Regions from separate parts of the Paenibacillus sp. V4I5 genome, predicted to be linked through region 2. Evidence: riboswitches for the same ligand, from Rfam matches in the RefSeq annotation. Region 2 holds a riboswitch; each other region holds the start of a gene.
What was found. A riboswitch is a leader RNA that binds a small molecule or an ion and turns the genes downstream of it on or off. The one in region 2 is predicted to bind cyclic di-GMP.
Positions count from the first base shown of each region.

Region 1: it holds a riboswitch for cyclic di-GMP, as region 2 does, so the genes downstream of both, QFZ78_RS02790 (C40 family peptidase) here and QFZ78_RS26870 (glycosyltransferase family 2 protein) in region 2, are expected to answer to the same signal.
Region 3: it holds a riboswitch for cyclic di-GMP, as region 2 does, so the genes downstream of both, QFZ78_RS21845 (putative bifunctional diguanylate cyclase/phosphodiesterase) here and QFZ78_RS26870 (glycosyltransferase family 2 protein) in region 2, are expected to answer to the same signal.
Region 4: it holds a riboswitch for cyclic di-GMP, as region 2 does, so the genes downstream of both, QFZ78_RS24075 (transglutaminase-like domain-containing protein) here and QFZ78_RS26870 (glycosyltransferase family 2 protein) in region 2, are expected to answer to the same signal.

Region 1 covers NZ_JAUSZB010000002.1:202,231-205,353, forward strand. Annotated here, with positions in the region: gene QFZ78_RS02780 (thiamine pyrophosphate-dependent enzyme) at 1-822, shown strand, start outside; gene QFZ78_RS02785 (hypothetical protein) at 893-1,186, shown strand; cyclic di-GMP riboswitch class I at 1,306-1,393, shown strand; gene QFZ78_RS02790 (C40 family peptidase) at 1,559-2,512, shown strand; gene QFZ78_RS02795 (ribonuclease H-like YkuK family protein) at 2,619-3,123, shown strand, end outside.
Region 2 covers NZ_JAUSZB010000002.1:5,471,755-5,474,877, reverse strand. Annotated here, with positions in the region: gene QFZ78_RS26880 (BMC domain-containing protein) at 1-379, opposite strand, end outside; gene eutL (ethanolamine utilization microcompartment protein EutL) at 400-1,056, opposite strand; cyclic di-GMP riboswitch class I at 1,422-1,512, shown strand; gene QFZ78_RS26870 (glycosyltransferase family 2 protein) at 1,595-2,578, shown strand; gene QFZ78_RS26865 (class I SAM-dependent methyltransferase) at 2,579-3,123, shown strand, end outside.
Region 3 covers NZ_JAUSZB010000002.1:4,357,781-4,360,903, forward strand. Annotated here, with positions in the region: gene QFZ78_RS21845 (putative bifunctional diguanylate cyclase/phosphodiesterase) at 1-1,210, opposite strand, end outside; cyclic di-GMP riboswitch class I at 1,298-1,386, opposite strand; gene ilvA (threonine ammonia-lyase IlvA) at 1,448-2,704, opposite strand; gene QFZ78_RS21855 (hypothetical protein) at 2,872-3,033, shown strand.
Region 4 covers NZ_JAUSZB010000002.1:4,839,848-4,842,970, forward strand. Annotated here, with positions in the region: gene spoIIE (stage II sporulation protein E) at 1-372, shown strand, start outside; gene QFZ78_RS24070 (class D sortase) at 659-1,360, shown strand; cyclic di-GMP riboswitch class I at 1,440-1,527, shown strand; gene QFZ78_RS24075 (transglutaminase-like domain-containing protein) at 1,541-2,353, shown strand; gene QFZ78_RS24080 (collagen binding domain-containing protein) at 2,553-3,123, shown strand, end outside.

The DNA.
Region 1 (3,123 bases), 5.3 Mb from region 2:
ACAGGCTGTGCGATGGTTGTAACGACGGGTTATCCGTATTCGGCTCACAAAGCGACCTATATTCATAATCTGTTCCAGAACGGCGCAGCGACCCTCTCAGGAGTTGTGGAGATGTTCTGGGAGCGCAAGCGACGTGGCGAGCTCGACCATTTGGGTTTGAAGGACGATTTCACCTTCGTGATGATCACTGGTGACGGCGGAATGGATATCGGCATGGGACCAGCAATCGGAGCGGCTTTGCGCAATCATAAAATGATTATTCTCGAGTACGATAACGAGGGATACATGAATACGGGTGCGCAGTTGTCTTATTCGACGCCAATGGGTCATCGTACATCGACTTCGAACGTTGGGAAGCACCAAGGTGGTAAAGTGTTCCATCACAAGGATACCGCCCAAATTATGGCCGCTACCCATATTCCGTATGTATTTACGGGGTCGGAAGCGTATCCGCAGGATCTTGTGAAGAAAGCCGCGAAAGCACAATGGTACGCTCAAAATGAGGGATTGGTATATGGAAAAATTCTCATTGCCTGTCCGCTGAACTGGCTGTCGGATGACCAGGAAGGCTCCAATATCGTTGGAGCTGCGGTAGACTCCTGCTTCTTCCCGCTCTATGAAGTGGAACACGGGGTTACATCCATCACATATAACCCAGAGGATAAGAGCAAGAAGATACCACTATCGGATTGGCTCAAGACGATGGGGAAAACGAAGCATATGACGAAGCCTGAATATGAGGGTTCCCTGAAATCATTCGAAACGGAAGTCGAGCGTCGTTGGAATATGTTAAAAGCCAAGCATGAGAATGCTTATTTATAAGTCGTCATCATAAAAAATGAAGGCACATTCACCTCCGTGGTGAACGTGCCTTTTTATCGGAGGAATGAAAATGCCCTATGTGTTGCAGCACAAAATATCGCAGCAGATTTTCACATGCACACTTGTCAATCACTACGGTTTAGCCTATTATGGCGTTAAATTTTGGCCGGATTTAGAAGAGGCTGAGCAGCAGTTTCCTGCTTTTCTGCACAACATAGGGGAAATGGAGCCGGATGCTTGGCAGGTGACTGAGCTCGAGGAAGGGGAAATGAAGCTCTGCAATGTGAAGTTGAAAAATGATCCTAATTTACAAGTGTTTTGGACACATACACGAAAACTGGAAGTCCGTAAACTGGAAAAATAAACCTTAGCGTCAATAGGTACGCAGACACTATGATATCGACAAAGAATCGCAACCTTTCGCCTATATTCGTGAAGAACCCCCTCAAACTATAATAAGATGCGAAAGAAAAAATTAACATCACAACGAAATGGCAAACCGAGCGAAAGCTAGGGACGCAAAGCTTTAGGGGCTCTCGTGCCAAAGGTACAGTGCTAGCCAGCTGCCGAATGCGATAGGACCCATCTACAAGAAGAGGATGACCCAGCTGAGGCAAACGGGTCATCCTTTTTTCGATGTAGAGGAGGTGTCAGGTTCAAATAATCCATTTCGCCAGTTCGGTTTTACGTGACTCAAACGCAGCAAGAGCGATATCAACCTATGGAGGTAGAGACGATGAGAAAATGGACGATGGTTATCGGAATGCTTGTTTTAGCGCTTACTTTTGTAGTCCCTGCAGCCATTCAGGCAGAAGAGGGGGTAACAACAAAGGCTCAAATTGTTTCGGGGGTAAGCTTCAGAGATCAAGCTAGTACTTCAAGCAATGTTATACGTTTATTGAAAACAAACGAAATTGTTACCGTCACAGACTATGTAACGACGAATTGGTATAAAATCAAGGATGCGCAGGGCGTAAGCGGCTATGTTTCGACGAATAGCAGATACATAAAAATAACTAGTAATGCGGAAATCATCTATGGCGTAAACTTTCGTACACTTCCAGCAACCGAGCCCGGCTCCAAGATTATTCGAATGCTTAGTAAAGGGGAAGACGTCCTCGTTATAGCAAAAGTCAACGACAGTTGGTATCAAATTCAAGACGCCAATGGAACTAACGGGTATGTAAGCACAAATAGTAAATACATAAGCACGGATTTCTCTGTCATCAAACCCAATCTACCTCTCGCTGAAGAAATTGAAGCTGTTATTGCAGCTGGCCAAGTTTACTTAGGCACACCTTATGAGTTTGGTTCGGTACGCAATGACACCACGACCTTTGATTGCTCGGATTTCATTCAAACGATGTTCTGGGATGCTCTAAGATTCTCCGTACCAAGCGATTCACAGGCACAAGGCAACTATGTTAAATCGTTAGGTCCTGTAATTCAGGAGTGGACAAATTTGAAACGTGGAGATCTGATGTTCTTCAGCAGCTACAAAGGGAGTAGAGAATCAGATTATGATAACGTGAACGTTCTTACAGAGCCGATCACGCATGTTGGACTTTATTTAGGAAATGGGAATATGCTGCATACGTATTCTGTCGAATCCGGCGGAGTTCGCACAGATACGATCGCTGGGAAGCAATGGGAAAATCGATTTTTGTTCGGCGGCAGTGTTTTACGATAAGTGATGGTTCGATCATAGGAGTTTTGCCATATACTATAGATAGGGGCGGATGCAGCTTCAGCATCCGCTTCTTCCTCATTCTAAGAAGAAAGGAAGAACCTTATCTTTGAAACCTTTGACGACGACCCAGCCACTGGAATTTCGGAACACAACGGAAAGAGGACTTAACCTAGATACCGTACACGAGCGTATTCTACAATTCATGCGTCACGACCCCGTAGCAACCTACAAATTTATTATTGGTACGGATTGTCAGGTACACACAGGTCATACGAAATTCATTACCGGTGTAGTTATCCAGCGGTTAGGAAAAGGAGCGTGGGCGTGTTATCGTCAAGTCATCGTTCATCGGGCCCTGCATTCGATTAAGGAAAAACTTTCGATGGAAACTGCTTTGAGTGAAGAGATTGCCATGTATTTTGATGAGTCTAAGCGACAGGATATGGAAAACATTATTCTTCCACATCTGTATCAAGGTGCTTCCTTCGACATGTTTATTCATATTGATGCTGGTGACGATGAGAATAAAAACAGGACTGCTAAATTCGTCCAAGAAATGGTGCGGAGAGTGGAATCTGTTGGTATGGTTCCTGTTATTAAACCAGATTGTT
Region 2 (3,123 bases):
CTACGCTCATCTTGCTCCAATTCGGCGCACTCACTTCCGGCGTCGTGATAACCTTATTGCGTTCCTCCTTCGGTGAATCTTTCGGCTGGTTTTTTGCCCAAGCCTCCTGAATCATCGCGTGTACAGAAGGATCCGGTCGCGGTATAACATGTGTGGATAACAGCTTGCCCACTCTCTTCGCTTCTGCAGCACCTGCATCCACGGCAGCTTTGACCGCTGCAACATCGCCTAGAATATAGATCGTTACGATGCCGGCATCCACTTTTTCATAAGTCGTTACCTTCACATCTGCCGTTTTGGCTGCAGCGTCTGCGGCTGCAATCAAGGCAGGCAGACCGTAAGTTTCGATCATGCCCAAAGACATCAATCTTCCATCCATTTGTAAACACCCGCTTCTTTTTACCCTATTTTCTTAGGCTCTCGAGCAATGCTTCGAACAGCCTCTGCGAACGCTTCTGCTGCTGCCGTACAAGCAGATTGACTGCCTGTTAGTAATCCTCCCGCAAAGTTCGTCTCCGTCGGAGGGCCATAAAACTTGCACATACGCACATCGGCCGCCTTCAGTGCGGCATCGAGTGCGTACACGGCTTCGAGTGGCGGAGCAATCAAATAAGCAAGAGGCTCTCCTTCTTGAATGTCTGCTAAGTTGGACAGATAAGAACCAGTTCTGGAGACAACATGAGCATAGTAAGCATGCGTTCCCTCGTCGTTGAGGGCGTAAAAACAAGCTCCAGTCTCCATCACTTGGATAGCCGCATCTAACCCGCTTCTCACTTCGGCAGGCGATGCACCGCCTATGATCCCAATAAATTCTCCTGAAAGCGGTCCAGAAGCATGACCTGATCCCGCATAAAATGAACGAGCATACACCACTTCGACTACTGCATGCTTCGTTGCTTCATCGATAGCGGTGTAGCCCACGTCATCAATGCTGGACGTTAACAGACCGAGGCTGCGAATGCCCGGCTTCAATTCCAACTGAAGTGCCAAGCCGGCATCCACATTAGGGATGATCCTAATAGCGAGCGGAATGGCTCGAATTGGTTGTTGTTTCACTCCTTTCACCTCTTCACCCCGAATGAATGAAAACAAAAAGGTGCCCAGGTGCAGAGAACGACGTATCGTTCTTGGACCTAAGGCACCTTTGCCTGCTATTTATGCTTTTGATTATGGATATGCGGGTTGTACAACAATTATACCTATTTTGCTTATGTAATCGTTATTCCTGATCCATCCATTTTAATAGAAATCTATAGGCGACCTGATTCGGTATAGTTCTAAATCTCTAATCAATTCCGGGCAGAGCTAGTTCATTTATACCGCAACACCGCTAGAATAATAATCCTTCTGTCGGATATTGCCAGAACCCGACATGTCGTATGATAAGGTTATATATCGATTTTTGAAAGAATCTTTCGCGAACATGAACAAGGCAAATCCGGTGAAAGCCGGGGACGCAAAGCTACAGGGGCTAACGTGCACATCCGTGCACTATGCCAGCCAGTTACCAAAGCTGCGGGAGTTTTATGCCCCTTTTTGGTGAAAGGGGCTTTTTTATTTGCCCATAATAGGATGAAAAGTGGGGGTTGGTTGCATGAGAAAAACGATGAAGGGACTTCTTGTTTCGATCATTGTACCTGTTTATAACGAAAGCGCCAACATCATGGAATTTTACTTTAGAGTCACGCGCATTATGAATCAGACCGGTTATGATTATGAAATGGTTTTTATTAATGACGGAAGCAAGGATGATACGCTGGACAAGCTTCATGGATTTCGTGAGAAGGATCGCCGTATCAAAATTATTGATCTATCCCGCAACTTCGGGAAGGAAATCGCTTTAACGGCAGGCCTCGACAATTGCCGTGGCGATGCTGTGATTCCCATTGATGCGGATTTGCAGGACCCTCCAGAGGTTATTCCAGAACTATTGGCCAAGTGGGAAGAAGGTTATGAAGTGGTCTATGCCACCCGCTCCAAGCGGGATGGCGAAACTTCAATGAAGAAGCTCACAGCGCATCTGTTTTACAGGTTCATCCGAAGGCTGACACCCATCTCTATTCCCCAGGATACGGGTGATTTTCGGTTAATGTCCAGAAAGGTCGTCAACGCCTTGAAAGAACTTCGTGAGCAGCACCGTTTCATGAAGGGCCTCTTCAGTTGGGTAGGCTTCAATCAGACAAGCATCTCTTATCGCAGAGAGCCCCGATTTGCCGGTAAGACCAAGTTCAACTATTGGAAGTTGTGGAATTTTGCCGTTGAAGGCATCACATCCTTCACTTTCCTACCTTTGCAAGCGGCGACTTATTTGGGCTTTGCCATCTCCTTGTTCGCTATTCTTTTTGCCTGCTATTTATTCATAACTACCCTACTCCACGGCAACGCAGTGCCCGGATATCCCTCCTTAATGGTGGCGGTCCTCTTTCTTGGAGGGGTTCAGCTTACGACACTGGGAATCATCGGAGAGTATCTGGGGCGAATCTACAACGAATCGAAACGGCGTCCTTTGTATTTCACTCAAAGCATAATAGGCTTGGATGATAATAAAGAACTGCCTCGGCTGGAGGGAGTTAAATAAATGGAACAAACAATTTACTGGAAAATGGATCGTATGGAGCAAGAGCACTGGTGGTTTGTCAGCCGGCGCAGCATTATCGAGACCGTTTTACAATCGCAATTACGGTCCATCGGACCTCACTCCAAAATCCTGGATGCAGGCTGTGGAACCGGCGGAAACTTGGCTATGTTGTCTCGATTAGGCTGCGAGGTCATTGGCCTCGAAATGGAACATGATGCAGCTGAAATTGCAAGATCCAAAAGCGGGAAATCCGTCTATATCGGCAGCTTGCCGGATCAGGTTCCATTAGCTGATGAATCCTTCGATCTGATTGTTCTCTTGGATGTGCTCGAGCATATTGAAGATGATATAGGGGCGCTTAACGCATTGACTGGAAAATTAAAACCGGGGGGGAGTCTGCTCATCACAGTCCCTGCCTTCTCTTTCTTATGGAGCAATCACGATGAGTCTCATCATCATAAGAGAAGATATCGATTACACGAACTGGTTGGGAAAATGCAGCATTGCAACCTTCAACCGAAGCATGCAAGCTATTTCAATACCTG
Region 3 (3,123 bases), 1.1 Mb from region 2:
ACTTCTTCAGCATAATCAATTTCTCGCTAGCCTCTTGTACATTGGAAGATGTGATACTTTCCGTAAGGTCCAGTTCCACCAACATCGGATCTATACCTGTCTCTTTCAAAACAACGGCAATTTCCTCAATAAAATGCTCATCTTTAAACTGTGAAGCCGTTACGGCTAGGGTCATTCTCAGCGGTGCGTAGCCCTCATCCTGCCAGATTCTCATCTGTCTGCATGCCGTTCGTACAGCCCATTTCCCGATGGGTAACATGAACCCCATTTCCTCGGCCGCTTTCTTCCAATCCATACTGGATGCGAGGAGGGCGTCTCCCTTGCTCCAATGAATGATCGCTTCCATTCCGATTAATTTCCGGTTTGTTATTTCATATTGAGGCTGATATAGGATTTCAAACCGATTGTTGTCTAAGGCCGATCGAAGCTCTTTCTCCATGTGAGCTTTGCTCTTCACCATGGCATCGATGTCAGAAGCATAGAATTGGAACTGGTTATGTCCTCTGTTTTTGGCCGTATACATCGCTTCATCTGCATACGCCATGAGCTGCTCAGGCAGCATACCGTCTAACGGATACAATGCTATCCCAATACTAGCTGTTATGGTTACAGGCATTCCATCTAGGATAAAAGGCTCTTCCAGAGCCATTTGAATTCGGGAAGCTACAACTCTTGCATCTTCAGGCTTTGCAAAAGATTCTAGTAAAATAGTAAACTCGTCGCCACCTTGTCGGTACACCGTATCCGACCCCCGCAGGCAGCTCAGCAAACGTTCTGCTGCAAGGCGAATTAAACGATCACCATAAGCATGACCTAATGAATCGTTGACATCCTTGAATCGGTCCATGTCCAAGAACATAACAGCCGCCAGCTGTTCATTGCGTTGCGCATGCAGGAGTGCCCGCTCCAGTCGGTCATTAAACAATCGGCGATTGGGTAATCCTGTCAATGTATCGTGATACGCCAGAAAGGCTAGTTGTTTGCTCTTTTCTTCCTGCTCTCTACTAGTAAGAAGCAGTTGCCCTACACTCTTCGCAAAAAATAGACAGATTAGTGCTTGAACAAGCATACTAATGAAAACGTAAGGCGAAAAGGAGAAAGAAGAAGCAGCAAGTAGATTAATGGTCAACAAAAAGAAGCCCAGCACGCCCAGATAGACCAACGTTTGCGCTTTCATATGCTGTATCCACTTAGAAAGTATGCCTTTCATTCTTGAACCTCCTTATCTGATATGAGAAAAAAGGCTATTCCGAATCGGAATAGCCGTAGGTGTACCTGTCTAGGTAAACTGCAACCTGTCGGCAGCCCAGCCATCATTGTTGCAAAGGCAACCTTAGACCTGCAGCTTTGCGTCCTTACCTTTCGATAAGTTTGCCTTTACGATATTAAGGGAATTCATGGGACTAATTAACTATATCATATCCATTCCGCATTTGGCTAATTTTCCTTAAATAAGCAAATTAAAGAGCTTGGGATCCTTATTTATTTCTATATAGCCATAATCCTTCTGGGATAGGCGCTCAATAAGCCCCTCATAATCATCTTTATTTTTGAGCTCAATGCCGACCAGCGCCGGAGCATCGTCCCTGTTATTTTTTTTCGTATACTCAAATCGGGTAATGTCGTCTGTGGGTCCTAAGACTTCTTCTAGAAATTCGCGCAATGCCCCAGCACGCTGCGGAAAATTAAGAATAAAGTAGTGCTTCAAGCCTTCATACACGAGTGATCTTTCTTTAATCTGCTGCATACGGTCAATGTCATTGTTGCCGCCGCTGATGATGCAGACTACATTCTTACCGCGAATCTGCTCCCGATAGGTATCAAGTGCTGAAACCGGGAGTGCGCCAGCGGGCTCAATGACAATCGCGTTATTGTTGTAAAGCTCCAGAATGGTTGTACATTCCTTGCCGGAAGGAACAATTACGATATCCTCCAGCTTTTCTTTGCAAATGTCAAAGGTAAGCTCGCCGACCTGCTTTACAGCTGCGCCGTCTACAAACTTCTCAATCGTAGATAAGGTCACGACCTTCCCCTGCTTGAGCGCTTCCGTCATACTTGCCGCGCCTTCTGGCTCAACACCGATAATACGTGTACGTGGAGAAACACTATCCACATACGTCGCAACTCCCGCTGCAAGGCCACCACCACCAATTGTTGCGAAGATGAAATCAGGAGATTCGGGCATTTGATTCAAAATCTCGAGGCCAACTGTGCCTTGCCCGGCAATCGTACGGACATCATCGAAGGGGTGTATGAACACCTTATTCTCTTGAGCACAGTAGGCTTTGGCATGGTTAGACGAATCATCGAATGAATCACCTGTGAGAATAACTTCAACAAAAGATCCGCCAAATAGCTTAACTTGGGAAATCTTTTGTCTAGGCGTTGTCGTTGGCATGAAGATTTTTCCTTCAATACCAAGCTGTTTACAGGAATAAGCCACACCCTGCGCATGATTGCCGGCGCTCGCACACACGACACCCGCTTCGCGTTCCTCCGGTGTTAAACTTTGGATCACGTTATACGCTCCGCGAATTTTGAAAGAACGAACAATTTGCATATCTTCACGTTTAAGATAAACGTTGCATTCATACAAGTTAGAGAGCAGCTCATTGCGTTGCAAAGGCGATGGTTCGATCACCCTGCTGAGCACATGATTGGCCCTAATAATATCTTCCAAACCTACTTTACTGGAAACAACCATTTTCTCTTACTTCCTTTCTCCACATTGTGCTATTAAAGTTTTAAAGATTATTGTAGCACAACTCTGCCCGCCTGTACGAAAATAATATTGGTATAGCTTTATCCTATGTTTCACTTCATGCCCAGCAGGGTATTACATAGCAATACAACTTCAAAGGAGTGATTCAAATGTCGACGCAGCCTCGCAATATCGATATCGAAGAACGCCATGTGGAGAAAAAATCGGATTCCAGTTTAGTTGCTTCTACTTTCATCAAATATGCGGCTTACATCGTCATCATCTTCGGTGTTCTGTATTTCCTAGTTCGTTATGTATTTCCAATGTTCTAAGCTAGGACGTAAGTTGTGTTGTGTCCTCATCAATGAGGGTACGATCACATCTGGAGCTAGCACAACCACAAGAAGCCTCAAACCCACTAA
Region 4 (3,123 bases), 630 kb from region 2:
GGGACGGAAGTGATTTCGATCTCGGCTAATAATCTGCCTGTCGGCATCCTGAGCGAGATTGATGTTGATCTGGTCTCGATTCCACTCCAATCGGGTGATATCCTTGTCATGATGACAGACGGTATCTACGATGCGCCGGGACATGCGGTAAACAAAGAGATGTGGATGAAGCGGATGATTCAGGAAATTGATACCACGATGCCGCAGGATTTTGCGGACTGTTTATTAGAAAGAATTTTCCGCCATCATCATGGCGAAATTCAAGATGATATGACCGTCGTTGTGGCACGAATTGAGAAGCGGCAGCCCGAGTGGGCTACATTCCGCTGGCCAGGAATTACGCGAATGGAGCGTCCGAAGACGGTTAGTTAATGGAGATATAGAAGCCATAACAGCTCATTTGCTGTTATGGCTTTTTTATGTGCTGTTATTCCCTTAAGAGCATAGCGAATGCTGCGTATTTCTAAGCTGGAAAATTTTAACTTCGTATAGGTTGCACTTAGAATTCAAAGCATGATTAACTTATAAATATGTCTGTTAACTAATTATGCTAAATCTGGCGATTTCGATAAATCTAAGTTGCCAGGGCTTTATATGATGTTAAGCATGCTCAGACAGTCCTCGGTGCATGAGATCGAAGAGAAAGGTGGTACCACTAGTGATTAGAAAAAAGCTATCACTGTTATTTATCGTTCTTGGGATTATCATTTTTCTCTATCCAACGTTAAACGATCGTTATGAGAGCTATCAGCAGAACAAAATTTTGAAACAATGGCAGGAAAATCTGCAAGATATGGATCAGACAGCCTCTGACATCGAGGAGGAGACAGATGCAGGGTTGGTCGTGCCTTCTTCCAGTCCCGCAGTGGAAGCTCTGCCGACAAGCAGCCAGCCGAGCAGCCAGCCAAGCCCTTTGGCTATGAAAACGACACCGAAGCCTGTAACTTTGCCGCAGAAGAATACAGAGGGTGTCCTTATTATCGATAAAATTAATCTGAAGCTCCCTATACTGACAGATGCAACCGTGAATAATTTGAAGATTTCCGTTGCTAGTATTGCCAATACAGGCAAAGCAGGCGCTGTTGGCAATTATGCCATTGCGGGTCATCGAAACCTGACTTACGGGAAAAATTTTAATAGATTAGATGAGGTCACCGAAGGGGATTTCATAGAAGTGAATACAGGGAGCAAAACGCATATCTACAAAGTTGTGGACAAACAGTATGTCCTCCCAGAGGATGTCTGGGTGCTGAAAGGCAACGGCAAAGATCGGGAGATTACGCTAATAACTTGTCATCCTATGGAAAATCCTACTCATCGTATTGCCATTAAGGGAATCATGGTGCAATCAAAGGAATAAAATGTAATATTTTGTCTATTCAGAGAGACAAGCCTATGTTAAGATTGCACTATAGTGATTATAGGGAGTCGGTGAGTTCCTCCGATAAAGGCAAATCTAGCGAAAACTAGAGACGCAAAACTAAAGGGCCTTCCTTAGCCGAACTAAGTTGGCAGCCAGTTACTGAAAGGGGATTTATTTTTGTTTAAAAAGCCAATTATACGAACAATCATCGCAGGTTTTCTATTTACACTTGCTCCACAAGGGATATTTGCAGCTTCCAATCCATCCATGATAGATAAAGATGCTCTGAATAAAGGAATTATCTCGGTTCATTATTCAAACGATAAGAACAAGAAAACCAAAGTTCTCGTTCGAATCATGAGAGAAAATATCAAATATGACTACACCTTCGAAGAAGGGGGTCAGTACCCTTTGCAGCTTGGAAACGGACAGTATAAAGTACTGATTGGAGAGTCCATAGGAGCTAATAAATATAAAGTTGTTACGCAAGAACAAATAGAGTTAGAAATGGAAGACGAGAATGCCGTATTTCTGCAGTCCATTCCGTTGATCGATTGGGACAATGAATCGAAGGCGGTCGTTGAGGCTAGGCAATTAGTTGGAGATAAAGAAAAAGATATCGACAAAATAAGAGCTATTTATGGATATATCACGACACATTTTCAGTATGATTATGAAAAGCCCCAAACGGTAGCAGATAGTTACGTACCTAATCTGGATATGGTCTACGCAGCGTCCAACGGAATTTGTTATGACTTTGCAGCTACTTTTGCGGCAATGGCAAGAAGCGAGGGGATTCCTACTCGTCTGGTTATGGGGTATGAAAGTCATGCGCCAGATACTTATCATGCGTGGAATCAAGTCTTCCTAAAGGAAAGTAAGGAATGGGTGACGATCGATACCACGTATGACGCTGTTCATATACAAGCCGGTGAAACGATAGATCTCATAAAAAATGATTCTAATTATCAGATATCCAGAATATATTAAGTGAAATGATGAAACCTGATCTCATAGCTGAGAACAGGTTTTTTTGTGCTTTTCCATGTTGAAAAACAATAAATCCCAATATTTACAATACATCTTGTATCATATATCATTGATAATGATACATTTTGTTTCAAAGTCATAGGAGGTAGCACACATAAATAATCTCTATAAAAAATTGATCCATGAATGGAGGTATGAAATGATGTTGAAGAAAAAAACGAGTGCACTGCTAATTACCTTATTAATTTTTATGCAGAGTATTTACGGGATTGGCTTTTTGCCTAAGGCCAGTGCAAACACAATTTCAAACAACATTCTCGACAGTGTGACGATGGCTGTGTACAACAGCGCAGGAGAAGTGGTGACTGGTAATGTTTACGAGCAAGGTGCCAGAGTGAAGTTGGATTATACCTGGTCTTTGCCAAACGGACATGGTTACCTTGCCGGGGATACATTTACATTCACACTGCCGCAGCAATTTTTATTATTCAATCACATCAACGGTGAACTGAGGATGGGTAATGATCTTGTGGGAACGTTCTATGCCGACAAAGACAGCCATCGGGTGTTAATTACATTTAATAAATTCATAGAAGGCTATAATAATGTGCAAGGAACTCTAACCTTCAACACACAATTCAATAAGAGTCAGATTACTGGAAGCACCACGCAAATTATTACAATTCCGATTAATTCTGGAGAACAGGTGTTTAACCTCAACTTCAAACCCACAGTCACTTCTACAATAAGCAAAGCGGGTGTGTCCCAGG